2 regions of the Salipaludibacillus agaradhaerens genome follow, and region 2 is predicted to be linked to the other one. Evidence: predicted binding sites of a transcription regulator. Region 2 holds the regulator's gene; the other holds the start of a gene.
The links. The regulator CtsR, encoded in region 2, represses protease genes until heat stress. The targets are predictions, from matches to a motif close to ATGGTCAATAAAGGTCAAACA.
Positions count from the first base shown of each region.

Region 1: the regulator CtsR is predicted to act here: its motif matches at 9,527-9,547, upstream of clpP (ATP-dependent Clp endopeptidase proteolytic subunit ClpP).

Region 1 is NZ_KV917378.1:3,587,163-3,603,754, reverse strand. It holds gene eno (phosphopyruvate hydratase) at 1-995, opposite strand, end outside; gene gpmI (2,3-bisphosphoglycerate-independent phosphoglycerate mutase) at 1,184-2,722, opposite strand; gene tpiA (triose-phosphate isomerase) at 2,715-3,473, opposite strand; gene BK581_RS16490 (phosphoglycerate kinase) at 3,492-4,676, opposite strand; gene gap (type I glyceraldehyde-3-phosphate dehydrogenase) at 4,834-5,841, opposite strand; gene BK581_RS16480 (sugar-binding transcriptional regulator) at 5,956-6,978, opposite strand; gene BK581_RS16475 (glutaredoxin family protein) at 7,455-7,703, opposite strand; gene rpoN (RNA polymerase factor sigma-54) at 7,717-9,054, opposite strand; gene clpP (ATP-dependent Clp endopeptidase proteolytic subunit ClpP) at 9,792-10,388, shown strand; gene BK581_RS16460 (HPr family phosphocarrier protein) at 10,645-10,902, opposite strand; gene whiA (DNA-binding protein WhiA) at 10,972-11,913, opposite strand; gene BK581_RS16450 (gluconeogenesis factor YvcK family protein) at 11,976-12,920, opposite strand; gene rapZ (RNase adapter RapZ) at 12,917-13,813, opposite strand; gene BK581_RS16440 (NUDIX hydrolase) at 13,836-14,321, opposite strand; gene trxB (thioredoxin-disulfide reductase) at 15,267-16,223, opposite strand; gene BK581_RS16430 (tetratricopeptide repeat protein) at 16,386-16,592, opposite strand, start outside.
Region 2 is NZ_KV917378.1:2,740,747-2,757,338, forward strand. It holds gene clpC (ATP-dependent protease ATP-binding subunit ClpC) at 1-895, opposite strand, end outside; gene BK581_RS12830 (protein arginine kinase) at 919-1,989, opposite strand; gene BK581_RS12835 (UvrB/UvrC motif-containing protein) at 1,992-2,531, opposite strand; gene BK581_RS12840 (CtsR family transcriptional regulator) at 2,553-3,023, opposite strand; gene BK581_RS12845 (MgtC/SapB family protein) at 3,220-3,924, opposite strand; rRNA gene rrf (5S ribosomal RNA) at 4,366-4,482, opposite strand; rRNA gene BK581_RS12855 (23S ribosomal RNA) at 4,565-7,503, opposite strand; rRNA gene BK581_RS12860 (16S ribosomal RNA) at 7,915-9,481, opposite strand; tRNA gene BK581_RS12865 (tRNA-Ala) at 9,621-9,696, opposite strand; tRNA gene BK581_RS12870 (tRNA-Pro) at 9,707-9,783, opposite strand; tRNA gene BK581_RS12875 (tRNA-Arg) at 9,798-9,874, opposite strand; tRNA gene BK581_RS12880 (tRNA-Leu) at 9,881-9,969, opposite strand; tRNA gene BK581_RS12885 (tRNA-Gly) at 10,003-10,077, opposite strand; tRNA gene BK581_RS12890 (tRNA-Leu) at 10,082-10,166, opposite strand; tRNA gene BK581_RS12895 (tRNA-Lys) at 10,176-10,251, opposite strand; tRNA gene BK581_RS12900 (tRNA-Thr) at 10,277-10,352, opposite strand; tRNA gene BK581_RS12905 (tRNA-Val) at 10,360-10,435, opposite strand; rRNA gene rrf (5S ribosomal RNA) at 10,445-10,561, opposite strand; rRNA gene BK581_RS12915 (23S ribosomal RNA) at 10,644-13,582, opposite strand; rRNA gene BK581_RS12920 (16S ribosomal RNA) at 13,994-15,560, opposite strand; gene lysS (lysine--tRNA ligase) at 16,169-16,592, opposite strand, start outside.

The DNA of each region.
Region 1 (16,592 bases), 850 kb from region 2:
GAGTTACCAATGCCTTCTTTAATTCCTCGAGAAAGCTTTTCAGTGTTTGTTACGAATAGATCGTCACCTACAAGCTGAACTTTATCACCAAGACGCTCAGTTAGTAATTTAAAGCCTTCCCAGTCGTTTTCATCAAGGCCGTCTTCGATGGAAACAATCGGATATTTTTCACAAAGCTCAGCATAAAATTCAACCATTTCTTCAGATGTTTTAACAACACCTTCACCTTTTAAGTTGTATTTTCCATCTTCGTAAATTTCAGAAGCTGCAACGTCCATAGCTAACTGGATTTGTTCACCAGGCTTGTAGCCAGCTTTTTCAATTGCTTCGATGATGGTTGACAAAGCTTCTTCGTTAGAAGATAAGTCAGGCGCAAAGCCACCTTCGTCACCTACTGCTGTGTTATAGCCTTTTGAGCTAAGGACTTTTTTAAGGTTGTGGAAGATTTCCGCACCCATTTGAAGGGCTTGAGTAAAGCTTTCCGCTCCTACAGGCATAATCATAAATTCTTGAATATCTACGTTGTTATCTGCATGCTCTCCACCATTTAAGATGTTCATCATTGGTGTTGGAAGAGTTTTGGCGTTAAAGCCACCTAAGTATACGTATAAAGGTAATCCAAGAGCTTCAGCTGCTGCACGTGCCGTCGCCATAGAAACACCTAAAATAGCGTTAGCGCCTAATTTGGCTTTGTTAGGTGTACCATCAAGTTCAATCATTAATTGGTCAATACCAAGTTGATCAAGAGCATCGAAGCCAACTAATTCAGGGGCAATTACTTCGTTTACGTTTTCGACTGCTTTAGAAACACCTTTCCCCATCCAAGCGTCGCCACCGTCTCGTAGTTCTACTGCTTCGTATTCACCAGTAGATGCACCACTAGGAACGATAGCACGACCGAAAGCGCCACTTTCAACGTGAACTTCTACTTCTACTGTTGGATTCCCACGAGAATCAAGTACTTGTCTTGCATAAACGTCTGTAATTAATGTCATAATTGATACACTCCTTTAGTTTGGACTATAGAATAAGATTCGGATTGGCAATGTAGTGTAGAACAGTATGGTCCCATCATCGCAAACCATAAGTTGCTCAGAGAGCCTTATACTGTTTTACCTTACGGTTACCATTGTACAGGAACTTATCCAAAGTTAATAATTTTGTCTAAATCATAGTTCTATTATTATTTTTTAATCAATGATTTACCAGTCATTTCTTCCGGCTGATCCACATTTAATAATTCAAGCATTGTAGGAGCAAGATCTCCTAAAATACCATCTTCACGTAATTTTACGCCTTTATCAGTTACGATAACGGGAACTGGATTCGTTGTATGTGCAGTCATCGGTGTGCCTTCTTCAGTAATCAGCACATCAGCATTCCCATGATCAGCCGTAATAATCGTTTTTCCACCTTTTTCCTCGATTAAATCAACGATTTTCCCTAAGCACTCATCCACTGCTTCAATCGCCTTAATCGTTGGCTCCACTTTCCCTGAATGACCAACCATGTCCGGGTTAGCAAAGTTTAAGATAATCATGTCATGCTTATCAGCTCGTATCTCGTTTAGAAGAGCGTCAGTTACTTCATAAGCACTCATTTCAGGCTTTAAGTCATAAGTAGCCACTTTAGGTGAATTAATCAAAATCCGTTCTTCTCCTGGGAATTCTTCTTCCCGCCCGCCACTAAAGAAAAATGTAACGTGTGGGTATTTTTCAGTTTCAGCGATGCGTAATTGCTTTAATCCCGCATCAGAAACCACTTCACCAAGGACTTTATCTAAGTTTGTCGGCTCAAAAGCGACGAGACCTTGAACTGATTCACTAAAATGAGTCAAGCACACATAGTGCAAGTTTTTAGGAAATCTGTCTCCTCTATCAAAGTCAGAGAATTCAGGGTTCGTAAATACTTGTGACATCTGGATGGCACGATCTGGACGGAAGTTGAAGAAAATAATCGCATCTTCATCGTTAATCGTTCCCACAGGTGTTTCACCGTCTTCTTCTGTCATAACTGCCGGCAATACGAATTCATCATGGATGTCATTTGTGTAAGAGTCTTTTAATGCTTCGGTTGCAGAGCGGTATTTCAAGCCATCACCGTATACCATTGCGCGATAACTTTTTTCTACACGGTCCCAACGCTTGTCTCGATCCATGGCATAATAACGACCTTGGATAGAAGCTAGCTGCCCTAACTGTAGTTCCTTCATTTTCTCTTCAAGAATCTGAATATACTTATCAGCTGATTGCGGTCCTACATCACGGCCGTCAAGGAAGCCATGGACGTAAACTTCTTCGACACCTTTGTCTTTGGCCATTTCTAGCAATGCCATTAAATGGTTGATATGACTATGAATCCCGCCGTCAGACAACAGACCATATAAATGAAGGGCTTTCCCTTTTTCTTTAACATGCTTCATGGCACCAAGGAATGTTTTATTTTGGAAAAATTCTTTTTCTTTAATTGCAAGATTCACTCTCGTTAAACTTTGATAAACAACTCTTCCGGCTCCGATATTAAGGTGCCCCACTTCAGAGTTCCCCATCTGACCTTCTGGAAGCCCCACTGCTAAACCACTTGCTTGTAGTGTCGCATGAGGGTAGTTGTTCCAGAAACGATCGAAATTTGGCGTATTAGCCAAGGCTACAGCGTTTCCTTCTGTTTCTTCACGAAGGGCAAATCCATCGAGAATGATTAATGCTTTAGGTTGCTTACTCATTTCCTGCCTCCACAAGTTGTAAAAATGATTCGGCTTCGAGGCTCGCTCCTCCTACAAGGGCGCCGTCAATATCTGATTGGCCAAGAAGCTCTTTAATGTTTGCAGGTTTTACGCTGCCTCCATATTGAATGCGAACAGCTTCGGCTACTTCTTGTGAGAATGTGCTTTCTACAACTTTACGAATCACACCACACGTGTCGTTAGCATCTTCTGATGAAGCTGTTTTACCTGTACCAATTGCCCAAATAGGCTCATAGGCAATGACAGTTTGTTTAACTTGATCTTCAGACAATCCTTTCAAGCCTGCATTCACTTGTTTAGTAACCACATCGTTTGTTTTGTTAGACTCGCGCTCTTCTAGTGTCTCTCCTACACACACGATTGGTGTTAAGCCATGTTTAAAAGCTGCATGTACTTTTTGGTTAACAGTTTCATCAGTTTCGCCGAACAACTCACGACGCTCAGAGTGACCGATAACAACATATTGAACACCTAAATCACTTAATGCTACAGGGCTCACTTCACCAGTGAATGCACCATTTTCTTCAAAATACATGTTTTGAGCGCCAACTTTTACATCAGTGCCTTTTGCTTCTTGAACGAGTGCATCAAGAAAGAGGAAAGGAGAGCAAATAACAGAGTCAACTTTATCATTAGAAGGAACCCGTCCTTTCACTTCATTCAGAAACTCAAGTGCCTCTGCTTTCGTTTTGTTCATTTTCCAGTTTCCTGCAATAATAGGTTTACGCATGAAAATGCCTCCTAAAAGTTATTTATCGTTTAATGCCACAACACCAGGGAGTTCTTTACCTTCGATGAACTCTAGGGAAGCACCGCCACCTGTTGAGATGTGGTCCATTTTATCTGCGTAGTCAAATTTTTCAACAGCTGCTGCAGAGTCACCACCACCGATTACAGTATACGTATTATCCGCATCTGCTAAAGCTTCTGCCACACCTTTTGTACCTTGAGCGAATTTCTCCATTTCAAAGACGCCCATAGGTCCGTTCCAAATGACGAGTTTGGAACTTTTTACAACATCACGGTATGTTTCGAGTGTTTTAGGACCAATATCTAATGCTTGCCAATCTGAAGGTATCGCATCGATTGCAACGACTTGTGTATTGGCATCCTCGCCAAACTTATCAGCGATAACACCATCGATAGGCATATAGAATTTAACACCTTTCTTTTCAGCTTTCTCCATGAACTGCTTCGCTAAATCAATTTTATCTTCTTCTAGTAAGGATTCGCCAATTTCGTGTCCTTGAGCTTTGATGAATGTGTAGGCAAGTCCACCACCGATGATTAGGTTATCAACCTTGTCTAAAAGGTTATCGATCACACCGATTTTATCCTTAACTTTTGCCCCACCGATGATCGCTGTAAATGGACGCTCTGGATTTGCCATTGCTTTCCCTAGTACCTCTAGTTCCTTTTCCATCAAAAGGCCTGCTACAGCTGGAAGGTGCTTTGCAATCCCTTCTGTAGAAGCGTGGGCACGGTGTGCAGCACCGAATGCATCATTTACATAAACATCAGCAAGCTCTGCCATTTGTTTCGCAAGATCTCCATCATTTTTCTCTTCGCCTGCTTCAAAACGGACATTCTCAATTAATACAACATCGCCGTCGTTTAATTGTGAAACGGCTTTTTGTGGTTCTTCTCCCACAACCGTATCTGTTTTAATAACAGTTTGTCCGAGTAAATCACTTAGGCGCTTTGCTACAGGGTCTAACCTTAGTTCATCAACTGCTTCGCCTTTAGGACGACCTAAGTGACTAGCAAGAATCACTTTTGCCCCTTTTTCAATAAGGAGCTGAATTGTAGGGAGTGCAGCACGAATACGCGTATCATCCGTTACTTCTCCGTTACTCATTGGTACGTTAAAGTCCACACGGCAAAATACGCGCTTTCCTTTTACATCTATATCTCTAATTGACTTTTTATTCATCGGAAGTTGCCTCCTTTAGGGTGGGTCAAGTGTCTGTCAAACCTTTTTATTAAGCATTAGGTAAAAGAAAGATCCCAAGGTAATAAGTTAAAGGAGACAGGACACGTGCCCGTCTCCTTTAAAGTGGCAAACGCCAGGATCGATAAATCGTGTTAAATTAAAGACCTTTTTTAGCGATATACTCAACAAGGTTAACAACTTGGTTAGAGTAACCTGTTTCGTTGTCGTACCAAGAGATAACTTTAACCATGTTTCCTTCCATAACCATTGTAGAAAGCGCATCAATTGTAGACGCATACGCGTTACCATTATAGTCTCTAGAAACAAGAGGCTCTTCGCTGTAACCAAGGATTCCTTTAAGGTCACCTTCTGCCGCTTCTTTAAATGCTGCATTAACTTCTTCAGCAGTTACGTCTTTACCAAGCTCAGCTGTTAAGTCAACAAGTGACACGTTAGGTGTTGGAACACGCATTGCCCCACCATTTAATTTTCCTTTTAATTCAGGAAGTACAAGCGCTACTGCTTTAGCAGCACCAGTTGTTGTTGGAATGATAGACTCAGCTGCTGCACGTGCACGACGGTAGTCCTTATGTGGTAAATCAAGGATTTGTTGGTCGTTAGTGTAAGAGTGAACTGTTGTCATCATACCACGCTTTAATTCAAACTTATCATTAAGGACTTTAGCAAATGGCGCCAAGCAGTTAGTAGTACAAGATGCGTTAGAAATCACGTGATGGTTAGCTGGATCATATTTGTCTTCGTTAACACCCATAACGACAGTAATATCTTCGTCAGATGCAGGAGCAGAAATAATAACTTTTTTCGCACCAGCTTCAAGGTGTTTAGCTGCAGCTTCACGTTTTGTGAAGATACCAGTAGATTCAACAACTACGTCTACGCCACGCTCTGCCCATTTAAGGTTTGCAGGATCTCTCTCTGCAGAAACGTTGATCTCTTTACCATTTACAACAAGGTTATTCCCTTTAGCTTCTACTTTCACATCAAGCTTTCCGTGAACAGAGTCATATTGAAGTAAATGTGCAAGCATGTTGGCATCAGTCAAGTCGTTTACTGCTACAACCTCAACCTCTGGATTTTGAAGTGCTTGTCTAAATACGACACGTCCAATACGTCCAAAACCGTTAATACCTACTTTTGTTGCCATGATTAAATTCCTCCTTAGTTTTACTAAAGCTTTATATTTATATCAAAGGGAAAGATAAATCCCTTGAATAAAATCACCCATATTTCCTATTATCTTATATAGTCTGATCTAAACTTATTTTTTTAACAGGGCTCTTGCTGCCCCTTCATCAGTGACGAGTGTTTGACTCGGTCGCTGCTTCATATAAGCATCAATCGCTCGTGCCTTTGATGCGCCACCAGCTATTGAAATAATGGTTGGAATATTTTCCAAATCCTCAAGCTGCAAGCCAATGGTTCGGACCTTATGTATAATGTCTCCTGTGTGATTAAAATAATAACCAAATGCCTCTGCAACTGCATTTTTTTCATGTAATTTTTTTAACACATCAGTAGACGAGTTGCGTCTGACTGCCATCGTTTCAGCTTCACCAATGCCATGAATAACCAATGTGGCTGAATGGATGAGCTCAAGTATTTCTTGAACCGAAGGCTCACTCACAAGAGATTCATATGCTTCCTTACTCAGCTGGTCAGGAACGTGAAGTAACTTATACGTTCCCATCGCTTTTCTCGCCATTGTAGCACATATCGTGTTAGCCTGGTTTTCAACCTGTTCACCAAGGCCACCTCTAGCAGGAACAAAAAGCGTCTCTTTTAGATCTGAGTCTGGTATAAGCATTTCGGCCACGGCTGCTACAGATGTGCCACCTGTGACCGCAATAATATTGTTATGCGGCGAAAGGTTCTGTTTAATGAGGTTAACACAAGCACGCCCCATTTCTTTTTGAACCCATGGATATTCATCGCTATCCCCGGGTACGATATGAACCTCTTGAACGTTTAATTTACTTTTTAACTCTTCTTCCATTGTCCTTGTGTGAAAGACGTCTTTCATAACCACTTCCAGCTGACCAAGTAAATTATTCCCTTCATGGGATAATGTCATTCCAGTTGAAGCAAATTCAACGAGACCTTGATCTTTAAGGAAAGTGACTTCGCTCCGCAAAACTCTTTCTGACATTTCTAAATTACTGGCTAGCGTGCGCCGCCCAATGGGTTGCATTAAGCGGATAAACCGTAATATACGGTATCGTTGCCCGAGAACATCTACTAAGTCAGGCAATAATTTTTTTTGCAAGTCTAACAGCATGTTCATCGGTATTCTCCTTTTCATCGCTCAAATTTTCGGGACTCATCAGGTCCCTTATAGACATATTATGTCCCACCCAGGCGAAAAAAAGACCCTTTCATTTAAAAACAACCACGATAGTATGTGTAGATTAGATAAGCGTAAAGTTTCCTAACAATACATTTACGCCATACTTTTACTACGTACATGTTTATTGTAGCAAGGAAAAGGAATGTTAGCAACAAGTTTGTTTGTGAACATTTTGTAACTAAAATGAATATTCCAATTGACGAACAAGAAATTAAATAGTTGCTGTCACATGATCGTTATAAAAAGGACTACAGTGAAACACTGTGACTCCCAGAGTACAGCGACACCTTCAAGTAAATGATGTGAACAGTTTCCTCGCATCATTTACCTGAAGTCCTCTAGTGAGCGTTTGTCTGTAGTGGGAGATCACTATATTAGGCGTTTTTAAGTGTATTTTAATTTATGAAATAGGTTCAAATTGAAAACAGATGATTGAATTTTTCTTCTAAGTGATTAATAGAGATGATCCCTTCATCTAAAACGATTCCATCCTCCGTCTCAATAACAGGAATACGGATCTGATATTTTTCAAGCCATTCATCCTGTGTATAAATATCCCTTTTTTCAATTGAAAAGTGATGTTTGTTTTGTAATATTCGAAGTGTCTCAAACCCTTCATCACATAATGAGCAGTCGCTCTTTGTATAAAAATAGATGGTCAACTAAATCGCTCCTTTATGAAAATCGTTTGCGTTGAGATGACGAAGGAATATGCAATTCTTCTCTATATTTAGCAACGGTCCTTCTTGATACATTCATAAAATACTCTTCTTTTAAAATATCAGCTATTTTTTGATCCGATAATGGCTTTTGTTTGTTCTCTTCATTAATTAAGCGCTTTAAATAAATTTTCACACGTTCGGAAGAAGCTGCTGAGAACGTTTTTTTCCCTACTGCAGCATTAAAGAAATATTTCAATTCATAAAGGCCCCAAGAAGTTTGAACATATTTTTTTACAGTAGCTCTCGACACTGTAGATTCATGAATCCCAACTTCTAATGATATGTCTTTTAATGTCATTGGCTCTAAGTACGCAGGACCATGCTTAAAAAAACTGTATTGTTTCTGAACGATACACTTCATCACTTTCAATATTGTCTGATGACGTTGTTCAATACTGCGAGAGAGCCACTGTACCTGGTCATATTTTTGTTTGATATAAGTTTGAACATGCTGTTCCTGGTTTGTTAACAGGCGTTTATAGTCACGATTAATTCGTACCTTGGGCCTGCTTTCTTCATTTAACTTCACCACGAACCTATCATTTATTAGGGATACTGTGACATCTGGTACGACATAACGGGCTAGTTCCTTGTGAAAAAGTGCCCCTGGCTTCGGATTTAAGGTTTGAATAAAATCAGCTACATACTGTACTTCTTCCAATGACACATTTTCTTTTTTAGCAATATCTTTATATTTATTTTTGGCCAAAAGATCCAAGTGGTTCTTAATAACCGCCTCAGTAAGCGGATCTTTAACTTCCATATGAGTAAGTTGAATTAATAGACATTCTTTTAAGTTACAAGCCCCTATTCCATATGGTTCAAGCGATTGAATGATCGCAATCCCTTGCTGAACATCACTGATACATTCTGTCATGTCTTCTGCCAGTTCCAATGCTGAATGAGCTAAATAACCGTTCTCATCCAAACTTAAAGAAAGGTATGTGACAATACGCCTCATATGGTCAGTTAAGTTTATCATGCCAATTTGATTTAACACATAATCTTGCAACCCCTCTGTCTCATCACTGATATGATCTAACAAGGAATAATCATTTTCACCTTCATGAAAAGAGGGATAATCATACATTGATAGCCTATCTTGTGTCCCCGTTTCTACGACGACTTGTTCGTTTGTAAAGTCCATTAAAGGATTTTCAAGCTGTTGTTCATGTAAGTAAGCGTTTAGCTCTGAAACGGAATATTGGAGAATGGTTATAGCTTGTCGAAGTTCATTCGTCATAATTAGTTTCATTGATTGTTGTTGATATAATCCAAAATCCATACTCATCCGATCAAGCCCCCTTCACCTTATTATACATGATCCGATCTCTTGTTTGTGGCTGAGCGACAAGGTTTTAATAGGATTATACTATTTCTATGTTAAATAATTTAACAATGTTCCTCTGTGCCTTATTCCTTGTTTTTGGTTTGGCCGCCCCTCCAATGTTAATGAGACAAACTCCTCTAGACATGCGCCATGTACAGAGAATTTCATCCGAGTTGAGCATATACCCTCGATTGTGGAACAATCAGTCAATCGTTTTTAAGAAAAACATTAAATATGTGTAGGTCTACAACTATCGGATATGAATAACTATATGGTCTCATGATAAAACCGCTATCATATAATTGTATGGCTGAAAGCTATCTGTAAGTCGCCGTGTTGAGTAAACTGTAAAAAGAACAATAGTTGTTTGAAACTAAACAAGAACGGTTATGATGAAACTGGGAGTAAAAAGAGATTTATTTGTAATGTAAAATATTTGACCTTCATTGACCATTAAGGTTATGATGGTAGCATAATTAGAAGTTGCGTTTGGCCCATTCGCTTTAGTCAGCATACCCCAAGCCATTTTAGCGCGATTCTAAAGACATAAGTGAAAAAATAATATGGTTACCTGAAGTTTCTAAGGAGCATGATACTTTTTCACTCAGCTTTATTTAACATTACTTAATTGACATTCTTATCATGGAGTTTGTCTGCAATCACGTTTATTTTACGAACAAAAAAAGGAGGAACTAATTATGAATCTAGTCCCAACGGTTATTGAACAAACAAATCGTGGAGAGCGCGCATACGATATTTATTCCCGTCTCTTGAAAGACCGAATTATTATGTTAGGAACACCGATTGATGACACTGTGTCAAACTCTATCGTGGCGCAATTACTGTTTCTTGCTGCCGATGATCCTGAGAAAGATATTTCGCTCTATATTAATAGTCCTGGTGGCTCAATTACAGCCGGAATGGCGATTTATGACACCATGCAATTCATAGGTCCTAAAGTTCAAACGATTTGTATCGGTATGGCGGCATCTATGGGGGCTTTTTTACTTGCTGCTGGTGAACCTGGTAAGCGATTTGCCCTACCTAACAGTGAAGTGATGATTCACCAACCATTAGGCGGTGCTCAAGGGCAAGCTTCAGATATTGAAATTCACGCTAAGCGTATCATCGAAATGAAAGAGAAGCTTAACCAAATCTTATCTGAACGCACTGGTCAACCAATTGAAACGATCCGAAAAGATACGGATCGCGATAACTTTATGGATGCCTTTGCTGCTAAAAAATATGGTTTAATTGATGATGTTATGGAAAAGAAAGCGGATATCACAAAATAATATATGCGATAAAAAAGAGCGGAAGAGTAGTTACCGCTCTTTTTCTTTGGATAAAACGAGCTTTCAATCAGTGACCAGGAATTAGCGTCCGTTAGCTCCCACCTAAATAGAGTTAACTTTCTTCTCTATTTTGAGAGGAGAGTTTTACGGACACTTAGCTGTGAAAAATAAAATAATCATGCCTACTACTGCTTTTTGCCCTCTTAAATCACTCTTTTACAAAACTGAATTTTACCTTTTAAATATCTTTAACTAGCTAATCCTCTTTTTCCATAAATGAAACTAATGTGTTAAGGGCAATTTGCTCATCCGGGCCTTCTGCTCTTAAATGGACTTTTTTGTTAACAGCGGCCCCAAGACTCATAATTCCCATTATGCTTTTAGCGTTAACATTTTTTCCATCCTTCTCAATAAATATATCGGAGGCAAATTTATTTGCTTCCTGTACAAATAATGCTGCCGGTCTAGCTTGTAGACCAGCTTTCCTTTTAATTGTAACTGTTTGTTCAACCATCCCTTTCTCCTCCTTCTTTATATCTTTCTATTCAAGCGCTTTCATAGATGTGTAAGAAAACAGGGGATGCTACACTTTTTCCCCTGCGCGAAGTTTATTAGCGAACTCTTCTATTTTCCGAAGGCGGTGATTGACACCTGATTTACTAACTTTCCCTCCAGAAACCATTTCTCCAAGCTCTTTTAATGTTACTTCCTGATGCTCCACCCTCAGTCTTGCTATTTCTTGTAGCTTCTCAGGAAGTGCCTCTAGTCCTACTTCTTCCTTAATATAACGTATATTCTCAACTTGCCTTAATGCTGCACCAACTGTTTTGTTTAAATTAGCGGTCTCACAGTTCACCAATCTGTTGACTGAGTTACGCATATCTTTCATGATTCTCACGTCTTCAAAGCGAAGTAATGCTTGATGAGCCCCAATAACATTAAGAAATTCGCTAATCTTCTCTCCTTCTTTTAAGTACAGTATAAACCCTTTCTTTCTTTCAATCATTTTCGCACTAATATGGAACTGATCCATAAGCTCACATAATGAACGGTTATGTTCCTCATATAGTGAAAAAATTTCTAAATGATATGAGGATGTTTCCGGATGATTCACTGATCCTCCCGCTAAAAAAGCTCCTCGCAAATAAGATCGTTTACAACAGTCTTTTTTCACTAGGTCCTCTGATATTTCACGTGTGAAAGTAAACGTATTATCGACGATGTGAAGAGATTCGAGAATTTGTCTCGCCTCTTTCGATATTCTAACGACATAGACATTGTTTTTTTTCAATCGCATTTTTTTCCTTACTAGCAACTCTACATGAACAGGAAAATGTTTTTTCAGTAATGTGTATATGCGTCTTGCAATGGCCGCATTTTCAGTTTGAATATCTAATGTAATTTGCATATTACGAATAGATATAGCCCCGTTCATTCGAATTAATGCTGCTAATTCCGCTTTTGAACAGCAATCCTTCACATCCATTTGCGTTAGTTCTTTTTTTGTCATGGAAGCAAACGACACTAGTTTCACCTCCAAATAAACTGTGACATTTTTTCTCGTCTCATGAATAGTATGATGAACACTTACAGTAAGGATACTAACCTTTGTGATACCTTTAATGCATCATGTCTCAATAAGTCATTATCAAAATATAAAAGGTCATCACCGATCATAAGCACATCTAATTCCTTTAATGCCTGCTCATCTAACGGAACTTCTGCTGCCCCTTCTTCTTTATAACGTTCTGCATAAGAATACGGTATAGGTTGTTTATTAAATAATACCGCATCAACGATTGGTTCTCCAATATGCTCATCAATCGCCTGAACATGATCTGACACCGTATAACCATCTGTTTCCCCCGGCTGAGTCATGACATTGCAGATATAAACTTTCATAGCATTTGTGCGAAGAAGAGCTTCTTTCATCCCCGGGACAAGGAGGTTAGGGATCACACTTGTATATAAGCTGCCCGGCCCAAGAACAATTAAATCGGATTGCTCGATCGCTTGAAGTGCTTCTGGCATAGGCTGGGGATTTTTCGGCTCTAAAAATACACGTTTAATTTTCTTCCCAATCGTAGGAATATTTGATTCTCCTTCAGTTAAACTGCCATCCGTATACTCTGCAAATAAAGTGAGATGCTCATTTGAAGCCGGTAAGACATTTCCTTTAACATTTAATACACGACTGATTTCCTGTACTCCTTGAGCAAAATCACCGGTGATTGAGGTCATTCCTGCTAACAGTAAGTTGCCTAGTGAATGACCAGATAAACCATTTCCATCTTCAAAGCGATGTTGAAAAAGTTCCTCTACAAGGGGTTCTACTTCTGATAAAGAGACTAAAACATTACGTATATCTCCAGGAGGCGGAATATTTAATTCCTTACGTAGTCTACCTGAACTTCCACCATCATCCGCAACTGTGACGATTGCAGAGATTTCAACTGGAAATGTTTTTAAACCACGAAGAAGAACTGATAATCCAGTTCCTCCTCCAAGAACTGTTACTTTCGCTTTCTTCACGTCTCTCGTTTACCTTTTTCAGCATCTCGGTGTGTCACATACGTATAAAAATCTAAATCAGAGAGTCGTTTCTTAAAATGTTCAGCAAGTGTCACAGAGCGGTGTTTACCACCCGTACACCCAATGGCTAATATGAGTTGGCTTTTACCCTCCCGTTTGTAGTGAGGGAGCATATATTGTAGTAGGTCATCTAATTTTTGAATAAATTGCTGGGTTTCATTCCATTTCAATACATAATCTGACACTTCTTTATCAAGTCCAGTTTTCGGACGCATGTGATCGATATAATGCGGGTTTGGGAGAAAACGTACATCAATAACCAAATCTGCATCAATTGGGATGCCATGTTTATAACCGAATGACAGGAGATGAACACTGAAAGTTTCCTTAGTCCCAGAAGAAAAACGTTGTATAATGCGTTCACGTAATTCAAGAGGTTTAAGATCACTCGTATCAATGATGATTTGCGCTTGGCCTTTTAAATCATTTAAAATACGTCTTTCGGCTGTTATCCCTTCCAAAGGCCCACCACTTTCAGCGAGAGGGTGAGATCGTCTTGTTTCTTTATAACGCCTCACTAAAGTTGCATCTTTTGAGTCTAAGAAAACAATTTGCGGTGTGACGGCTGAATCAGATGATAAAGTATTAATTGACTCAAATAAATCATCAAAAAATTCTCGACCTCTCAAGTCAATGACGAGAGCGACCTTTTGCATTTTCCCTCCTGATCCTTCCACTAAATCAATAAACTTTGGAATTAAAGCTGGTGGCAGATTATCGACACAAAAGTAACCCATATCTTCAAAACTCTGTACTGCAACCGTTTTTCCAGCCCCTGACATACCAGTTATAATGACTAATTCTATCTCGTTCATTGACCGTTGTTCTGTCATATGGCTTCCCCCCTTGTCCTTCTTATGACTTGAATGTTTTTGCAATTTCTCCTTCTGCCTCCAAACGGTAGGAGAGCAGCTCCATATCTGTATTGTACGTAAACGTCCCGTACAACATCCCTTGCTTTGTCAGTATATGTTCAAAAATAAGGTAATCGCCCATTGCCATAGGCAAGTCAGTAATTTCCTCTATAGGGACCCAAGCTAGCTCACCTTCTGGTGATACAGGGAGTAAATGACCGGAAAAATCGCTGGATCGAAAAGTAAACATCATCCATTCGTTTACCACTTCACCATTTTCTTCGATCACAAAGGTAAAAATCCCTCTTAACTGTGGATCTTGTAATAATATTCCTGTTTCTTCTTTGTATTCTCTTGTGGCACTTTCTAAAATGGATTCTCTTAACTCCATTTTCCCTCCTGGGGCCACCCACCAGCCTCGGCTCGGTTTTTTTAACAACAAAACTTCACCATCTTTTACCAATATACTATTTGTGACACGTTGCATCTTCCATCACCTCGCAAGGGAAGTTTCGTTTATCATTGTGTGTTTAAGCTTATTGTCATACTGCCATATTTATTTGTATAAAAACATGCGAACAGATGAATAACATTAGAACCTCTTTATTCTCTTTTATTTTATCATTAATAAAAAGAAAACGTTCTAACTTTGCATGAAAATCTAATCACATTTTCTATCATCATCACGAAACAGAGGTCGCTATCAGTATACTACAACTCTTATAATACGACCAATATCGAACCTATAAAGTAAATCGTTCATTGAGAGAGCCGGTAATCTATTAACTTTCGCCCTTCGATTAACTTCGTTTTATCTGTGATAGATCGCGTAAGTAAGAATGAACCAGTACTTCAGTTTTCTCATTATCCATAGCCTTCCTAAAAACAAAAAAAGGACACAGGCTTTTGCCTGTGCCAAAAAGTAATATATAAAAAGGGGGTCAATTACTAACTATATAATAACCTTTCTTTATTTCAGCATTGTTACAGAAGAGTTAAGTGACAATTACTTTTTATGAAATTTCGTGAGTTGCTTGTATTCATTGGGGTTGTAGCATTCCAAAAAAAGTAACCTCAACTATAACAGATGGACCTAGGCATATGGTACAGGTACCAGGTCTTTTGTTCTTTTTTCCAATATATTTTCATTTCAGTCGGGTTTAATCGCCAATAAATGTGTCAATTTCACCAAAAAATTATTCGTTCTTTTTTTACTTTGTTGTAACATTTATCACAGATCCTTATTGACTCAACTAACAATAAATGGAACCAGAACAAAAACCCCCACTGATTGATGGTTCGTTTTATTAATCTTCTTTCATGAGCATTCACTTTGTCAATTATTTAGACCACACAAAAAACGAGACGAAGAGTCACTATCTTGTCTCGTTCAGCCTATTTTAACGTCTTAGAAGACCGTCCCACATTCAACTTAAACTTGTTCAGTCTTTTTTAATTCTTCTAGAAGGCTCTCCACATAATGCTGAGCAGATTGCGCTGCAATACTGCCGTCGCCTGTTGCCGTTACAATTTGTCTAAGCATCTTCTCACGAATATCTCCTGCAGCAAAAACCCCTGGTATTTTCGTCTCCATATCTTCGTTTGTTTCTACATATCCTTCTTCATTTGTAATTCCTAAATTAATAAACGGCTCGTTAATAGGTAGCATTCCAATGTAAATGAACGCGCCATCCGTTTTAAATTCTTTTTCAGATCCATCAGTTTTATCAATGAGTGTCACACTGCTAACCTTGCCGTTCTCTCCATTGATTTCTTTTACAACATGACTCCAAATAAAGTCAATTTTTTCATTTTCAAATGCCCGTTCCTGTAGAATTTTCTGAGCTCTTAATTCATCTCTTCGGTGAATGACAGTTACTTTGCTCGCAAATCGTGTTAAATAAACGGCCTCTTCAACTGCTGAGTCTCCCCCGCCAATTACAACAAGTTCTTTCTCCTTAAAGAAGGCACCGTCACATACCGCACAGTAAGACACCCCTCTACCGCTTAATTCCTCTTCTCCAGGCACACCTAACTTTTTATATTTAGCACCTGTGGTAATAATAACTGCACGAGCTTTATATTCTCCGTTTCCTGTGACGATTCGTTTATATTCTTTCCCGTCGATAATTTCTTTCACATCGCCATATACATACTCAGCGCCGAATTTTTTAGCATGTTCAAACATTTTTGTAGATAAATCAGGTCCTAATATATGATCATATCCTGGATAATTTTCAACATCTTCAGTATTAGCCATTTGGCCGCCCGGCATGCCCCGCTCTAACATAGCAGTGCTCAGATTAGCCCGGGACGTGTAGACTGCTGCTGTCATTCCTGCGGGACCTGCCCCAATGATGATAACATCATAAATTTTTTCCTCGCTCATAATCTCACTCCCTAGCGTAAATCATTCGTTGTTTTCTTGTCATGTTTATACTATTCAATTTAATAAAAGAAGTCCAAGAAGTTGCTCACATAGTAGTCCGTCATTTGTTTTCTAGTTTAAACGGTTGTGAACCAGTTCATGCTACTTTTTAGCTCACCACTTCTATGAGCGGTAAAGGAATTGTCTTCTATCATGAGAAGGTTTTTTGCCTTTCTCAATCTCGCTCAATAAATACGTTATTAATCCTTGCTTCTTAACGTCTTCTTGACGGATATCTTCCCAAATGTGCTTTGCAGTCTGTAAATCACCACAATGCCAGGAAAGGATCGCCATTTGATGCGTGATATGAGGTAATTTTGGTAGAGAATA
Region 2 (16,592 bases):
TGGCGCCCTCAGCTCCACCTGCACCAATTAACGTATGAAGTTCATCAATAAAGAGAATAACATTTCCCGCTTGCCGAATCTCTTCCATCACTTTTTTCAAGCGGTCTTCAAACTCTCCCCGATATTTGGTTCCTGCTACTACGGTCCCCATATCTAGCGTCATAACTCGTTTGTTTCTAAGAGTCTCTGGTACTTCATTATTAATAATTTGTTGCGCAAGCCCTTCAGCAATAGCTGTTTTACCAACACCAGGTTCCCCTATTAATACTGGATTATTTTTAGTACGTCGGCTAAGGATTTGAATAACGCGTTCAATTTCTTTTGATCTTCCAATCACCGGATCAATTTGATCTTCTTTAGCTATTGCCGTTAAATCCCTTGCAAGACTATCAAGTGTCGGTGTGCTAGCATTTGTAGCCCCCGTTCCTCCACCTGCTTGCTGCTGACTATTAGCTGATTCACTTGAACCTAAAAGCTGTAGCACCTGCTGCCGTGCTTTATTTAAGCTAACGCCTAAATTGTTAAGAACACGTGCTGCCACACCTTCTCCCTCACGAATCAACCCTAATAAAATATGCTCAGTCCCTACATAAGAATGTCCAAGTTTTCTCGCCTCATCCATCGATAATTCTATGACCTTCTTCGCTCTTGGCGTGTAGTGAATCTGTTTAGTTGTTTCTTCTCCTTTACCGATTAAATTCTCCACTTCAACTTGGATTTTTTCTGAACCCAACCCTAAAGCTGAAAGCGCCTTAGCAGCAATCCCTTCTCCTTCACTTACTAAACCAAGCAAAATATGCTCAGTTCCTATATTGCTATGACCTAATCGGCCAGCTTCTTCTTGAGCTAATGCTAAAACCTTTTGCGCGCGTTCTGTAAATCTTCCAAACATCATATATAGACACCTCCATAAATTAATTAAATATCTCCTTCAAGTTTTAATCGTTCTCTAATAATGGCCGCTCTGCGTTCGTCACGCTGAGAGGTCCCTAACTGTTCACCTGCATATTGCTGTAGAAAACCCGGTTGGGTCAATATCATTAATTCATTTAAAATCTTGCCATTTACATCTTTTATGACTCCTATATCAATACCTAGTCTTACATCGGACAATCGTTGCATGGCTTCTTTTGATTCCATACTTCTACTATATGACAAGATACCATATGACCGATAAATTCTATCTTCAAGCTGATTTTGCGATTCTTCACTTAATAACTCTCTAGCTGCCCGTTCATGTTGTATTAATTGTTTTACAACACTTCTTAAATCCTCAACAATATCTTGTTCAGATTTTCCAAGTGTTGTCTGGTTAGAGATTTGAAACAGGTTACCCAGTGCCTCACTACCTTCCCCATAAATCCCACGTACGACAAGACCTAATTGATTAATGGCTGGTAATATTCTGTTAAGATTTTTGGTAAGGACTAGAGCTGGCAGATGCATCATGACTGAAGACCTTAAACCAGTCCCTACATTAGTAGGACAGCTTGTAAGGTACCCTCTTCTTTCATCAAATCCAAAATCAAGTTTTTCCTCCATCCAGTCGTCCATACTATTTGCAAATTTTAAAACTTCATCTAGCTGGAAACCTGATAATAAGCACTGAATTCTAAAATGATCCTCTTCATTAATCATAACGCTTAAAGACTCATCTTCACTTAGAAGGACTGCCCCTTCTTTTGCACTGTTAGCAAGATTAGGACTAATTAAATGTTTCTCCATTAAAACTCTTTTTTCATTTTCTTTCAAATCATTCATTTTTAGAAGTTCTAATTGGCCAAACTGACGATGAGAATGGTTAGCAAATTTATGGTCCACTTGATGTTGAATACCTTGCAACTGCTCTTCAGTTGCTAATATTGGAAAAGGAACGTTTTGTAAGTTTCTAGCCAATCTAACACGGCTACTTATGACAATATCTGCATCTGGTCCTTCATTTTTCATCCAAGGACTAACCGCCTGACTAATAAATGATTCTAGGGACATGGTTATTCACCCCCCTTTTTATGCAGGGTTGTTTCTAGAGAGCGTATCCGATCTCTTGTTTCCGCCGCTTCTTCAAAAGCTTCATTTTCAATCAACTCTTTTAATCGTTCTTTTAATTCTTCTAATTCGCGATGAACATGTAAGTCTTTCCCTTTTCGTTTAGGTATTTTACCTTGGTGACTAGCATTCCCTCCATGAATACGTTTAAAAACAGGGTCTAGCTTTTCATCAAAGCTTTTATAGCACTCCGCACATCCAAACCTTCCTAATTCAGCGAACTTTTGATATGTCATACCGCAATGTGTACATTTTAACTCAGGACGTGGTGTATCAAATGATTGCTTTTTTGTTGAGGAAAATGGTTGATCCGCATCCAGAAGACCTGATAACAACTGGTGAATAGAAAAACTATTAGAACCAGGGATATACTCCCCTTTGTCTTTCGCGCACGTTTCGCAAATATGAAATTCTGTCTTTTCACCATTTATAATCTTTGTGAAATGCAGGCTTGCTGGACGCTGTTGGCATTCTTGACAAAGCATGTTAATCCCTCCCCAATTAAATTAATCATGTTCTTTATACTTTAAAGTAGTGAGCATTGCTTTCAAAATAGTTGCCCGTAATTCATCCCTGAACGGGAGTTGTATATGAAGGACCTCTCTATCTAAAGCACTTTGCATAATATTCGCTTCTCTTTTAGTAATAGCCCCTTCTTCAAATAGCCTCATAACAATATTAGTAGCAGCCGTTTGAGATACACCGTGACCAATCAACTCGATTAATTGGTCAAATAGGGCAAGCTGGTTGGCTGCCTTGACTTTAATTATTCGTATGTAGCCGCCGCCTCCACGCTTACTTTCAACCATATACCCCTTTTCCACAGTGAAACGTGTTCGAATGACATAGTTAATTTGAGAAGGCACACAATCAAATTGCTCTGCTAACTCACTGCGTTTAACTTCGATAACTTCTTGCTTCGTTTTTTCAATTGTATTTTTAAGATAGTGCTCGATAATATCCGATATATTTCTCATCTGGCCCCCTCCTCCACTAAAAGCTTTGATATCAACCTAAGGTTATTCATAAATAATCTATGTAATTCCTTTATCTATTGCACCATTCTGACTTTGACTATATTTGACTTTAATTATATTATAACGTTTTTTATAAATCACGCAACTTATTTGCTCTAATCATTAGTTATAATCGTCATTATTTTACTTTTTCATTCTATTCACATTTAATTGTAATGCGATGTATAAAGTCAAACTGATGTAATTCCTCTGTCATGTTGTTTAAGCTAGCCCCCTCTTTATATTCCACTAAAAACCGATATTCAATCAACGACTTTTCATATTCGCTACTTTTTTTCTTCTCCGATATTATCCCTTTTAATTTTATTTCATGTCCTTCTATTGTTCTCACTAATTCATTTAACTTCACATATTTTCCCTCTGTTAAAATTATAAGTTGATATTTTGGATCTTGTTCTCCTCCAAACCTAAAAGGGGCCTTACCTAAAAGAAATAAACTTAATATGACAAGACACGTTGTTATAATGGCAGGCTCATACATACCAGCGCCTACAGTCAATCCAATTGCCGCCACGACCCAAATAGAAGCAGCTGTCGTTAAGCCTCTCACCGTATAGCCTTGCACTAAAATTGTTCCTGCTCCTAAAAAGCCTATTCCCGAGACCACATAAGAAGCAAGACGAGATGGATCAAATGTAACCACATTTTTATTTTCAATAATATACTCTTCAAAACCGTAAAAGGCGAGGAGCATTATTAAACAAGAACCTACACTTACTAATAAATGTGTTCGAAATCCCGCCGGATGCTGATGAAACTCCCTTTCAACTCCAATTAACCCACCTAAAATAGCGGCGGTTATTAACCTTACTATCATAATAGTTAAATCATTTTCAAACATTTGCTGGTCCCCCTTTTACAATAACGTTCATTCCTGTGAGTCATTATTATTCAACTTAAACTTCATTACCCTTTACCTTTTTAAATAAATCGGATTTAATCTTAATCATAATTTATAAGAACCATCCTCTTTTCTGTTAAGGATCGTACTTAGCGTATCAATGTTATATAAAAAAAGAACATTCTCCTAAAAGAATGTCCTTAGTCGCTCAGCAACGTCCTACTTTCACAGGGGGACGCCTCCACCTTTCTTCGGCGCTCTGCGGGATTGGCTGAACGGCGCATCTCTTCGTCACCTACATTCGTCCAGTGCTCATGCCCATAGGGCACTCCGCGCTTCCCTCTCTTGCTTCCTCGACCTGCTTGTCCTTCCAATCCCTCGTATCAGCGCATCATTCTATACATACAAAAAAGACATCCTCATAAGAGAATGTCTTTAGTCGCTCAGCGACGTCCTACTTTCACAGGGGGAGAGCCCCCAACTATCATCGGCGCTGGAGAGCTTAACTACCGTGTTCGGCATGGGAACGGGTGTGACCTCTCCGCGATTGTCACTGAACATATCAAGGTCTTATCGACCTTTCAAAACTGGATAACGGGACTGATAGGACATCATGTCTTAGAGAAAAGACGACTTGCTTTTGGTTAAGCCCTCGATCGATTAGTATCTCTCAGCTCCACATGTTGCCATGCGTCCACCCGAGACCTATCAACCTCATCTTCTCTGAGGGATCTTACTCACATAAAGTGATGGGAAATCTCATCTTGAGGGGGGCTTCATGCTTAGATGCTTTCAGCACTTATCCCTGCCACACGTAGCTACCCAGCCATGCTCCTGGCGGAACAACTGGTACACCAGCGGTGTGTCCATCCCGGTCCTCTCGTACTAAGGACAGCTCCTCTCAAATTTCCTGCGCCCGCGACGGATAGGGACCGAACTGTCTCACGACGTTCTGAACCCAGCTCGCGTGCCGCTTTAATGGGCGAACAGCCCAACCCTTGGGACCTACTTCAGCCCCAGGATGCGACGAGCCGACATCGAGGTGCCAAACCTCCCCGTCGATGTGGACTCTTGGGGGAGATTAGCCTGTTATCCCCAGGGTAGCTTTTATCCGTTGAGCGACGGCCCTTCCATACGGTGCCGCCGGATCACTAAGCCCGACTTTCGTCCCTGCTCGACTTGTAGGTCTCGCAGTCAAGCTCCCTTATGCCTTTGCACTCTACGAATGATTTCCAACCATTCTGAGGGAACCTTTGGGCGCCTCCGTTACCTTTTAGGAGGCGACCGCCCCAGTCAAACTGCCCACCTGACACTGTCCCTGAACCGGATCACGGTTCGAGGTTAGAATTCCAGTACAGCCAGGGTAGTATCCCACCAATGCCTCCACCGAAGCTGGCGCTCCGGCTTCCAAGGCTCCTACCTATCCTGTACAAGCTGTACCAAAATCCAATATCAAGCTACAGTAAAGCTCCATGGGGTCTTTCCGTCCTGTCGCGGGTAACCTGCATCTTCACAGGTAATATAATTTCACCGGGTCTCTCGTTGAGACAGTGCCCAAATCGTTGCACCTTTCGTGCGGGTCGGAACTTACCCGACAAGGAATTTCGCTACCTTAGGACCGTTATAGTTACGGCCGCCGTTTACTGGGGCTTCAATTCAGAGCTTCTCCCGTAAGGGATAACCCCTCCTCTTAACCTTCCAGCACCGGGCAGGTGTCAGCCCCTATACTTCGCCTTGCGGCTTCGCAGAGACCTGTGTTTTTGATAAACAGTCGTTTGGGCCTGTTCACTGCGGCTCTCGCAGGCTATTCACCCGCAAGAGCACTCCTTCTCCCGAAGTTACGGAGTCATTTTGCCGAGTTCCTTAACGAGAGTTCTCCCGCGCGTCTTAGAATTCTCTTCCCGCCTACCTGTGTCGGTTTGCGGTACGGGCACCAGTTTCCTCGCTAGAGGCTTTTCTTGGCAGTGTAGGATCGGGAACTTCGCTACTTTAGTTCACTCGCGGTCACAGCTCAACCTTACGACAAGCGGATTTGCCTACTTGTCAGTCTCACTGCTTCGACGCACACATCCAACGGTGCGCTTACCCTACCTTCCTGCGTCCCCCCTTCACTCAAATGGAAACGTGGTGGTACAGGAATATCAACCTGTTTGCCATCGCCTACGCCTTTCGGCCTCGGCTTAGGTCCCGACTGACCCTGAGCGGACGAGCCTTCCTCAGGAAACCTTAGGCTTTCGACGGAGGGGATTCTCACCCCTCTTTTCGCTACTCATACCGGCATTCTCACTTCCAAGCGCTCCACATGTCCTTACGATCATGCTTCTACGCCCTTGGAACGCTCCCCTACCACAGCCACCTGACGGTGGCCATCCATAGCTTCGGTGATACGTTTAGCCCCGGTACATTTTCGGCGCAGAGTCACTCGACCAGTGAGCTATTACGCACTCTTTAAATGGTGGCTGCTTCTAAGCCAACATCCTGGTTGTCTAAGCAACTCCACATCCTTTTCCACTTAACGTATACTTGGGGACCTTAGCTGATGGTCTGGGCTGTTTCCCTCTTGACTACGGATCTTAGCACTCGCAGTCTGACTCCCGAGGATAAGTGATTGGCATTCGGAGTTTGACTGAATTCGGTAATCCTGTGGGGACCCCTAGTCCAATCAGTGCTCTACCTCCAACACTCTTCCCTCGAGGCTAGCCCTAAAGCTATTTCGGGGAGAACCAGCTATTTCCGAGTTCGATTGGCATTTCACCCCTACCCACACCTCATCCCCGCACTTTTCAACGTGCGTGGGTTCGGGCCTCCATCCAGTGTTACCTGGACTTCACCCTGGACATGGGTAGATCACCCGGTTTCGGGTCTACAACCACGTACTTTGGCGCCCTATTCAGACTCGCTTTCGCTGCGGCTCCGTCTCTTCAACTTAACCTTGCACGGGATCGTAACTCGCCGGTTCATTCTACAAAAGGCACGCTGTCACCCATTAACGGGCTCCAACTACTTGTAGGCACACGGTTTCAAGATCTATTTCACTCCCCTCCCGGGGTGCTTTTCACCTTTCCCTCACGGTACTGGTTCACTATCGGTCACTAGGAAGTATTTAGCCTTGGGAGATGGTCCTCCCTGCTTCCGACGGGGTTTCACGTGTCCCGCCGTACTCAGGATACACTCCGGAGGAGTGACCGTTTCGGCTACAGGGCTTTTACCTTGTCCCGCGGACCTTTCCAGGTCGCTTCACCTACGATCACTCTTTGTAACTCCGTATGGAGTGTCCTACAACCCCAGAAGGCAAGCCTTCTGGTTTGGGCTGATTCCGTTTCGCTCGCCGCTACTCAGGAAATCGCATTTGCTTTCTCTTCCTCTGGGTACTAAGATGTTTCAGTTCCCCAGGTCTGCCTTCTCACACCCTATGGATTCAGGTGTGGATACCGCCTCATTACAGGCGGTGGGTTCCCCCATTCGGATATCTCCGGATCAACGCTTACTTACAGCTCCCCGAAGCATTTCGGTGTTCGTCCCGTCCTTCATCGGCTCCTAGTGCCAAGGCATTCACCGTGCGCCCTTTCTAGCTTAACCTCTTAAACCGCAGATCATCGACAGAGCGCGTCGTCAGCTGCGTTCGCTCACCATCCTCACGTACCTCAGTACGTTCCGGTGTTGCGCTCACTTGCTTCCTCGATCTCTTTGATGCTCTTTGTTTAAGCACACTTCTGGCTTATCACCAGGTGGCTTAAACCCTTTCCTTTATTAAAAAGGCGGTTTTAGGCGTCTTAATGGCCTTTTTCTAAGACACTCGGTTCTCTCATCGTTTGATTAAATCAAGCGATTGTGAACCGGTGATGTCATTTATCAGTCTTTCGTTATCCAGTTTTCAAAGGTCGATTCTTACCCAACGGGTAAGTTTTTCTATCTGAGAGTTTAACCTCTCAAAACTAAACAAAATAGCCAAAGCAAAGTTTTAATAAGCTGAGCTTAATAGCTCCTTAGAAAGGAGGTGATCCATCCCCACCTTCCGGTAGGGATACCTTGTTACGACTTCACCCCAATCATCTGTCCCACCTTCGGCGGCTGGCTCCAAAAGGTTACCGCACCGACTTCGGGTGTTACAAACTCTCGTGGTGTGACGGGCGGTGTGTACAAGGCCCGGGAACGTATTCACCGCGGCATGCTGATCCGCGATTACTAGCAATTCCGGCTTCATGCAGGCGAGTTGCAGCCTGCAATCCGAACTGAGAATGGCTTTATGGGATTCGCTTAACCTCGCGGTCTCGCTGCCCTTTGTACCATCCATTGTAGCACGTGTGTAGCCCAGGTCATAAGGGGCATGATGATTTGACGTCATCCCCACCTTCCTCCGGTTTATCACCGGCAGTCACCTTAGAGTGCCCAACTGAATGCTGGCAACTAAGATCAAGGGTTGCGCTCGTTGCGGGACTTAACCCAACATCTCACGACACGAGCTGACGACAACCATGCACCACCTGTCACTCTGTCCCCCGAAGGGGAACGCTCTGTCTCCAGAGGTGTCAGAGGATGTCAAGACCTGGTAAGGTTCTTCGCGTTGCTTCGAATTAAACCACATGCTCCACTGCTTGTGCGGGCCCCCGTCAATTCCTTTGAGTTTCAGCCTTGCGGCCGTACTCCCCAGGCGGAGTGCTTAATGTGTTAACTTCGGCACTAAGGGTATCGAAACCCCTAACACCTAGCACTCATCGTTTACGGCGTGGACTACCAGGGTATCTAATCCTGTTTGCTCCCCACGCTTTCGCGCCTCAGCGTCAGTTGTAGGCCAGAAAGTCGCCTTCGCCACTGGTGTTCCTCCACATATCTACGCATTTCACCGCTACACGTGGAATTCCACTTTCCTCTCCTACACTCAAGTCCCCCAGTTTCCAATGACCCTCCACGGTTGAGCCGTGGGCTTTCACATCAGACTTAAGAGACCGCCTGCGCGCGCTTTACGCCCAATAATTCCGGACAACGCTTGCCCCCTACGTATTACCGCGGCTGCTGGCACGTAGTTAGCCGGGGCTTTCTCGTGAGGTACCGTCAAGGTGCCGACCTATTCGAACGGCACTTGTTCTTCCCTCATAACAGAACTTTACGATCCGAAAACCTTCATCGTTCACGCGGCGTTGCACCGTCAGGCTTTCGCCCATTGCGGATGATTCCCTACTGCTGCCTCCCGTAGGAGTCTGGACCGTGTCTCAGTTCCAGTGTGGCCGATCACCCTCTCAGGTCGGCTACGCATCGTCGCCTTGGTAAGCCATTACCTTACCAACTAGCTAATGCGCCGCGGGCCCATCTTGCAGTGTGAGGATAAATCCCCACTTTTACATTCGGATCATGCGATCCAAATGATCATCCGGTATTAGCCCCGGTTTCCCGGAGTTATCCCAGTCTACAAGGTAGGTTGCCCACGTGTTACTCACCCGTCCGCCGCTCATTCCACCGGCTTCACCCCGAAGGGATCCGCCGGCTTCCTGCGCTCGACTTGCATGTATTAGGCACGCCGCCAGCGTTCGTCCTGAGCCAGGATCAAACTCTCCGATAGAGTTCGATGTCTCTGACATCATGTCCAAACTTTCGTCTGGCGTTGTTGAATGTTTCCACTCAACGCTTTGTTTCTTTGACGGGATATTTTCATATCCCACTTTGCTTGGCTTTTTGTTTAGTTTTCAAAGGTCAAAATATGGTGGAGCCTAGCGGGATCGAACCGCTGACCTCCTGCGTGCAAAGCAGGCGCTCTCCCAGCTGAGCTAAGGCCCCTTATAAATTCTGGTCGGGAAGACAGGATTTGAACCTGCGACCCCTTGGTCCCAAACCAAGTGCTCTGCCAAGCTGAGCTACTTCCCGATCAATTAAAATTATGGCGCGCCCGAGAGGAGTCGAACCCCTAACCTTCTGATCCGTAGTCAGACACTCTATCCAATTGAGCTACGGGCGCAAATTATGGTGCCGAGGGCCGGACTTGAACCGGCACGGTAATCACTTACCGCAGGATTTTAAGTCCTGTGTGTCTGCCAATTCCACCACCCCGGCAGGACTTCTAACTATTTCATTTTATAATATATCTGGAGCGGAAGACGAGATTCGAACTCGCGACCCCCACCTTGGCAAGGTGATGTTCTACCACTGAACTACTCCCGCAATATGGTGCGGGTGAAGGGAGTCGAACCCCCACGCCCGAAGGCACTAGATCCTAAGTCTAGCGTGTCTGCCAGTTCCACCACACCCGCAAAAAAAAATGGTGAGCCATGGAGGATTCGAACCTCCGACCCTCTGATTAAAAGTCAGATGCTCTACCAACTGAGCTAATGGCTCATATTTCAATTTAAAAAATTATAAATGGTGCTGGCCAGAGGACTTGAACCCCCAACCTACTGATTACAAGTCAGTTGCTCTACCAATTGAGCTAGGCCAGCATGAAAATGGTGGAGGATGACGGGCTCGAACCGCCGACCCTCTGCTTGTAAGGCAGATGCTCTCCCAACTGAGCTAATCCTCCAAATATAATGCTCAGCGACGTCCTACTTTCACAGGGGGAGAGCCCCCAACTATCATCGGCGCTGGAGAGCTTAACTACCGTGTTCGGCATGGGAACGGGTGTGACCTCTCCGCGATTGTCACTGAACATATCAAGGTCTTATCGACCTTTCAAAACTGGATAACGGGACTGATAGGACATCATGTCTTAGAGAAAAGACGACTTGCTTTTGGTTAAGCCCTCGATCGATTAGTATCTCTCAGCTCCACATGTTGCCATGCGTCCACCCGAGACCTATCAACCTCATCTTCTCTGAGGGATCTTACTCACATAAAGTGATGGGAAATCTCATCTTGAGGGGGGCTTCATGCTTAGATGCTTTCAGCACTTATCCCTGCCACACGTAGCTACCCAGCCATGCTCCTGGCGGAACAACTGGTACACCAGCGGTGTGTCCATCCCGGTCCTCTCGTACTAAGGACAGCTCCTCTCAAATTTCCTGCGCCCGCGACGGATAGGGACCGAACTGTCTCACGACGTTCTGAACCCAGCTCGCGTGCCGCTTTAATGGGCGAACAGCCCAACCCTTGGGACCTACTTCAGCCCCAGGATGCGACGAGCCGACATCGAGGTGCCAAACCTCCCCGTCGATGTGGACTCTTGGGGGAGATTAGCCTGTTATCCCCAGGGTAGCTTTTATCCGTTGAGCGACGGCCCTTCCATACGGTGCCGCCGGATCACTAAGCCCGACTTTCGTCCCTGCTCGACTTGTAGGTCTCGCAGTCAAGCTCCCTTATGCCTTTGCACTCTACGAATGATTTCCAACCATTCTGAGGGAACCTTTGGGCGCCTCCGTTACCTTTTAGGAGGCGACCGCCCCAGTCAAACTGCCCACCTGACACTGTCCCTGAACCGGATCACGGTTCGAGGTTAGAATTCCAGTACAGCCAGGGTAGTATCCCACCAATGCCTCCACCGAAGCTGGCGCTCCGGCTTCCAAGGCTCCTACCTATCCTGTACAAGCTGTACCAAAATCCAATATCAAGCTACAGTAAAGCTCCATGGGGTCTTTCCGTCCTGTCGCGGGTAACCTGCATCTTCACAGGTAATATAATTTCACCGGGTCTCTCGTTGAGACAGTGCCCAAATCGTTGCACCTTTCGTGCGGGTCGGAACTTACCCGACAAGGAATTTCGCTACCTTAGGACCGTTATAGTTACGGCCGCCGTTTACTGGGGCTTCAATTCAGAGCTTCTCCCGTAAGGGATAACCCCTCCTCTTAACCTTCCAGCACCGGGCAGGTGTCAGCCCCTATACTTCGCCTTGCGGCTTCGCAGAGACCTGTGTTTTTGATAAACAGTCGTTTGGGCCTGTTCACTGCGGCTCTCGCAGGCTATTCACCCGCAAGAGCACTCCTTCTCCCGAAGTTACGGAGTCATTTTGCCGAGTTCCTTAACGAGAGTTCTCCCGCGCGTCTTAGAATTCTCTTCCCGCCTACCTGTGTCGGTTTGCGGTACGGGCACCAGTTTCCTCGCTAGAGGCTTTTCTTGGCAGTGTAGGATCGGGAACTTCGCTACTTTAGTTCACTCGCGGTCACAGCTCAACCTTACGACAAGCGGATTTGCCTACTTGTCAGTCTCACTGCTTCGACGCACACATCCAACGGTGCGCTTACCCTACCTTCCTGCGTCCCCCCTTCACTCAAATGGAAACGTGGTGGTACAGGAATATCAACCTGTTTGCCATCGCCTACGCCTTTCGGCCTCGGCTTAGGTCCCGACTGACCCTGAGCGGACGAGCCTTCCTCAGGAAACCTTAGGCTTTCGACGGAGGGGATTCTCACCCCTCTTTTCGCTACTCATACCGGCATTCTCACTTCCAAGCGCTCCACATGTCCTTACGATCATGCTTCTACGCCCTTGGAACGCTCCCCTACCACAGCCACCTGACGGTGGCCATCCATAGCTTCGGTGATACGTTTAGCCCCGGTACATTTTCGGCGCAGAGTCACTCGACCAGTGAGCTATTACGCACTCTTTAAATGGTGGCTGCTTCTAAGCCAACATCCTGGTTGTCTAAGCAACTCCACATCCTTTTCCACTTAACGTATACTTGGGGACCTTAGCTGATGGTCTGGGCTGTTTCCCTCTTGACTACGGATCTTAGCACTCGCAGTCTGACTCCCGAGGATAAGTGATTGGCATTCGGAGTTTGACTGAATTCGGTAATCCTGTGGGGACCCCTAGTCCAATCAGTGCTCTACCTCCAACACTCTTCCCTCGAGGCTAGCCCTAAAGCTATTTCGGGGAGAACCAGCTATTTCCGAGTTCGATTGGCATTTCACCCCTACCCACACCTCATCCCCGCACTTTTCAACGTGCGTGGGTTCGGGCCTCCATCCAGTGTTACCTGGACTTCACCCTGGACATGGGTAGATCACCCGGTTTCGGGTCTACAACCACGTACTTTGGCGCCCTATTCAGACTCGCTTTCGCTGCGGCTCCGTCTCTTCAACTTAACCTTGCACGGGATCGTAACTCGCCGGTTCATTCTACAAAAGGCACGCTGTCACCCATTAACGGGCTCCAACTACTTGTAGGCACACGGTTTCAAGATCTATTTCACTCCCCTCCCGGGGTGCTTTTCACCTTTCCCTCACGGTACTGGTTCACTATCGGTCACTAGGAAGTATTTAGCCTTGGGAGATGGTCCTCCCTGCTTCCGACGGGGTTTCACGTGTCCCGCCGTACTCAGGATACACTCCGGAGGAGTGACCGTTTCGGCTACAGGGCTTTTACCTTGTCCCGCGGACCTTTCCAGGTCGCTTCACCTACGATCACTCTTTGTAACTCCGTATGGAGTGTCCTACAACCCCAGAAGGCAAGCCTTCTGGTTTGGGCTGATTCCGTTTCGCTCGCCGCTACTCAGGAAATCGCATTTGCTTTCTCTTCCTCTGGGTACTAAGATGTTTCAGTTCCCCAGGTCTGCCTTCTCACACCCTATGGATTCAGGTGTGGATACCGCCTCATTACAGGCGGTGGGTTCCCCCATTCGGATATCTCCGGATCAACGCTTACTTACAGCTCCCCGAAGCATTTCGGTGTTCGTCCCGTCCTTCATCGGCTCCTAGTGCCAAGGCATTCACCGTGCGCCCTTTCTAGCTTAACCTCTTAAACCGCAGATCATCGACAGAGCGCGTCGTCAGCTGCGTTCGCTCACCATCCTCACGTACCTCAGTACGTTCCGGTGTTGCGCTCACTTGCTTCCTCGATCTCTTTGATGCTCTTTGTTTAAGCACACTTCTGGCTTATCACCAGGTGGCTTAAACCCTTTCCTTTATTAAAAAGGCGGTTTTAGGCGTCTTAATGGCCTTTTTCTAAGACACTCGGTTCTCTCATCGTTTGATTAAATCAAGCGATTGTGAACCGGTGATGTCATTTATCAGTCTTTCGTTATCCAGTTTTCAAAGGTCGATTCTTACCCAACGGGTAAGTTTTTCTATCTGAGAGTTTAACCTCTCAAAACTAAACAAAATAGCCAAAGCAAAGTTTTAATAAGCTGAGCTTAATAGCTCCTTAGAAAGGAGGTGATCCATCCCCACCTTCCGGTAGGGATACCTTGTTACGACTTCACCCCAATCATCTGTCCCACCTTCGGCGGCTGGCTCCAAAAGGTTACCGCACCGACTTCGGGTGTTACAAACTCTCGTGGTGTGACGGGCGGTGTGTACAAGGCCCGGGAACGTATTCACCGCGGCATGCTGATCCGCGATTACTAGCAATTCCGGCTTCATGCAGGCGAGTTGCAGCCTGCAATCCGAACTGAGAATGGCTTTATGGGATTCGCTTAACCTCGCGGTCTCGCTGCCCTTTGTACCATCCATTGTAGCACGTGTGTAGCCCAGGTCATAAGGGGCATGATGATTTGACGTCATCCCCACCTTCCTCCGGTTTATCACCGGCAGTCACCTTAGAGTGCCCAACTGAATGCTGGCAACTAAGATCAAGGGTTGCGCTCGTTGCGGGACTTAACCCAACATCTCACGACACGAGCTGACGACAACCATGCACCACCTGTCACTCTGTCCCCCGAAGGGGAACGCTCTGTCTCCAGAGGTGTCAGAGGATGTCAAGACCTGGTAAGGTTCTTCGCGTTGCTTCGAATTAAACCACATGCTCCACTGCTTGTGCGGGCCCCCGTCAATTCCTTTGAGTTTCAGCCTTGCGGCCGTACTCCCCAGGCGGAGTGCTTAATGTGTTAACTTCGGCACTAAGGGTATCGAAACCCCTAACACCTAGCACTCATCGTTTACGGCGTGGACTACCAGGGTATCTAATCCTGTTTGCTCCCCACGCTTTCGCGCCTCAGCGTCAGTTGTAGGCCAGAAAGTCGCCTTCGCCACTGGTGTTCCTCCACATATCTACGCATTTCACCGCTACACGTGGAATTCCACTTTCCTCTCCTACACTCAAGTCCCCCAGTTTCCAATGACCCTCCACGGTTGAGCCGTGGGCTTTCACATCAGACTTAAGAGACCGCCTGCGCGCGCTTTACGCCCAATAATTCCGGACAACGCTTGCCCCCTACGTATTACCGCGGCTGCTGGCACGTAGTTAGCCGGGGCTTTCTCGTGAGGTACCGTCAAGGTGCCGACCTATTCGAACGGCACTTGTTCTTCCCTCATAACAGAACTTTACGATCCGAAAACCTTCATCGTTCACGCGGCGTTGCACCGTCAGGCTTTCGCCCATTGCGGATGATTCCCTACTGCTGCCTCCCGTAGGAGTCTGGACCGTGTCTCAGTTCCAGTGTGGCCGATCACCCTCTCAGGTCGGCTACGCATCGTCGCCTTGGTAAGCCATTACCTTACCAACTAGCTAATGCGCCGCGGGCCCATCTTGCAGTGTGAGGATAAATCCCCACTTTTACATTCGGATCATGCGATCCAAATGATCATCCGGTATTAGCCCCGGTTTCCCGGAGTTATCCCAGTCTACAAGGTAGGTTGCCCACGTGTTACTCACCCGTCCGCCGCTCATTCCACCGGCTTCACCCCGAAGGGATCCGCCGGCTTCCTGCGCTCGACTTGCATGTATTAGGCACGCCGCCAGCGTTCGTCCTGAGCCAGGATCAAACTCTCCGATAGAGTTCGATGTCTCTGACATCATGTCCAAACTTTCGTCTGGCGTTGTTGAATGTTTCCACTCAACGCTTTGTTTCTTTGACGGGATATTTTCATATCCCACTTTGCTTGGCTTTTTGTTTAGTTTTCAAAGGTCAAAATCATACAAACATTAGAGAGTAAAAATTACCTCTCTGTTTTTACAATCGCTGTTTTTGGCGACTCAATTAATATAACATCTTTAACCTTAACAGTCAACAACTTTTTCAAAAAGTGTTTTTGCAAGTTTGTCGCCTTGGCTTGCAGCGACGAATAATAATATACCATGTTTTAAAAACTAAATGCAACATTTTTTTAAAAAAAATTTAACTTTCTACTTCCCTGCATTGATGCTATCATTTTTCAACACTTTTTCCTATTCCCATAAACAACTAAACATACACTACCTCTTCAAGAGAGTTCCCCTAGGTTACTTCCTCAAATACACCTTTTAAAAATTCCCGCCAATTGAGACTGCTTTCAAATTCTAGTTGTAATATAATCATTATCTTTATTCTCCATGACACTAAATTGTAATTTTAGCTAACCGTTAAAGATCTCCTGCACACAGGGGTGTGTGCAGGAGATCGAAATTAGGAATTATTTTCAGGCCCCTCATCTTTATGCCTCATTTGTGGGAAGAGAAGAACATCTCGGATAGATTGTGAGTTAGTCAAAAGCATCACTAGTCTGTCTATTCCAATACCTAATCCCCCTGTTGGAGGCAATCCGTACTCTAAAGACTCTACAAAGTCGTCATCCATCATATGAGCTTCGTCGTCCCCTTGCTCTCTTTCTATAAGCTGAGCTTCAAATCGTTGTCTTTGATCAATAGGATCATTTAATTCAGAAAAAGCATTGGCGTGTTCACGCCCAACAATAAACAATTCAAAACGATCTGTAAATCGAGGGTCAGTCTCATTCTTCTTTGCTAGTGGAGAAATAGCAAGTGGGTGCCCGTATACAAAAGTCGGTTGAATTAATTTCTCTTCAACAAACATTTCAAAAAACTCATTT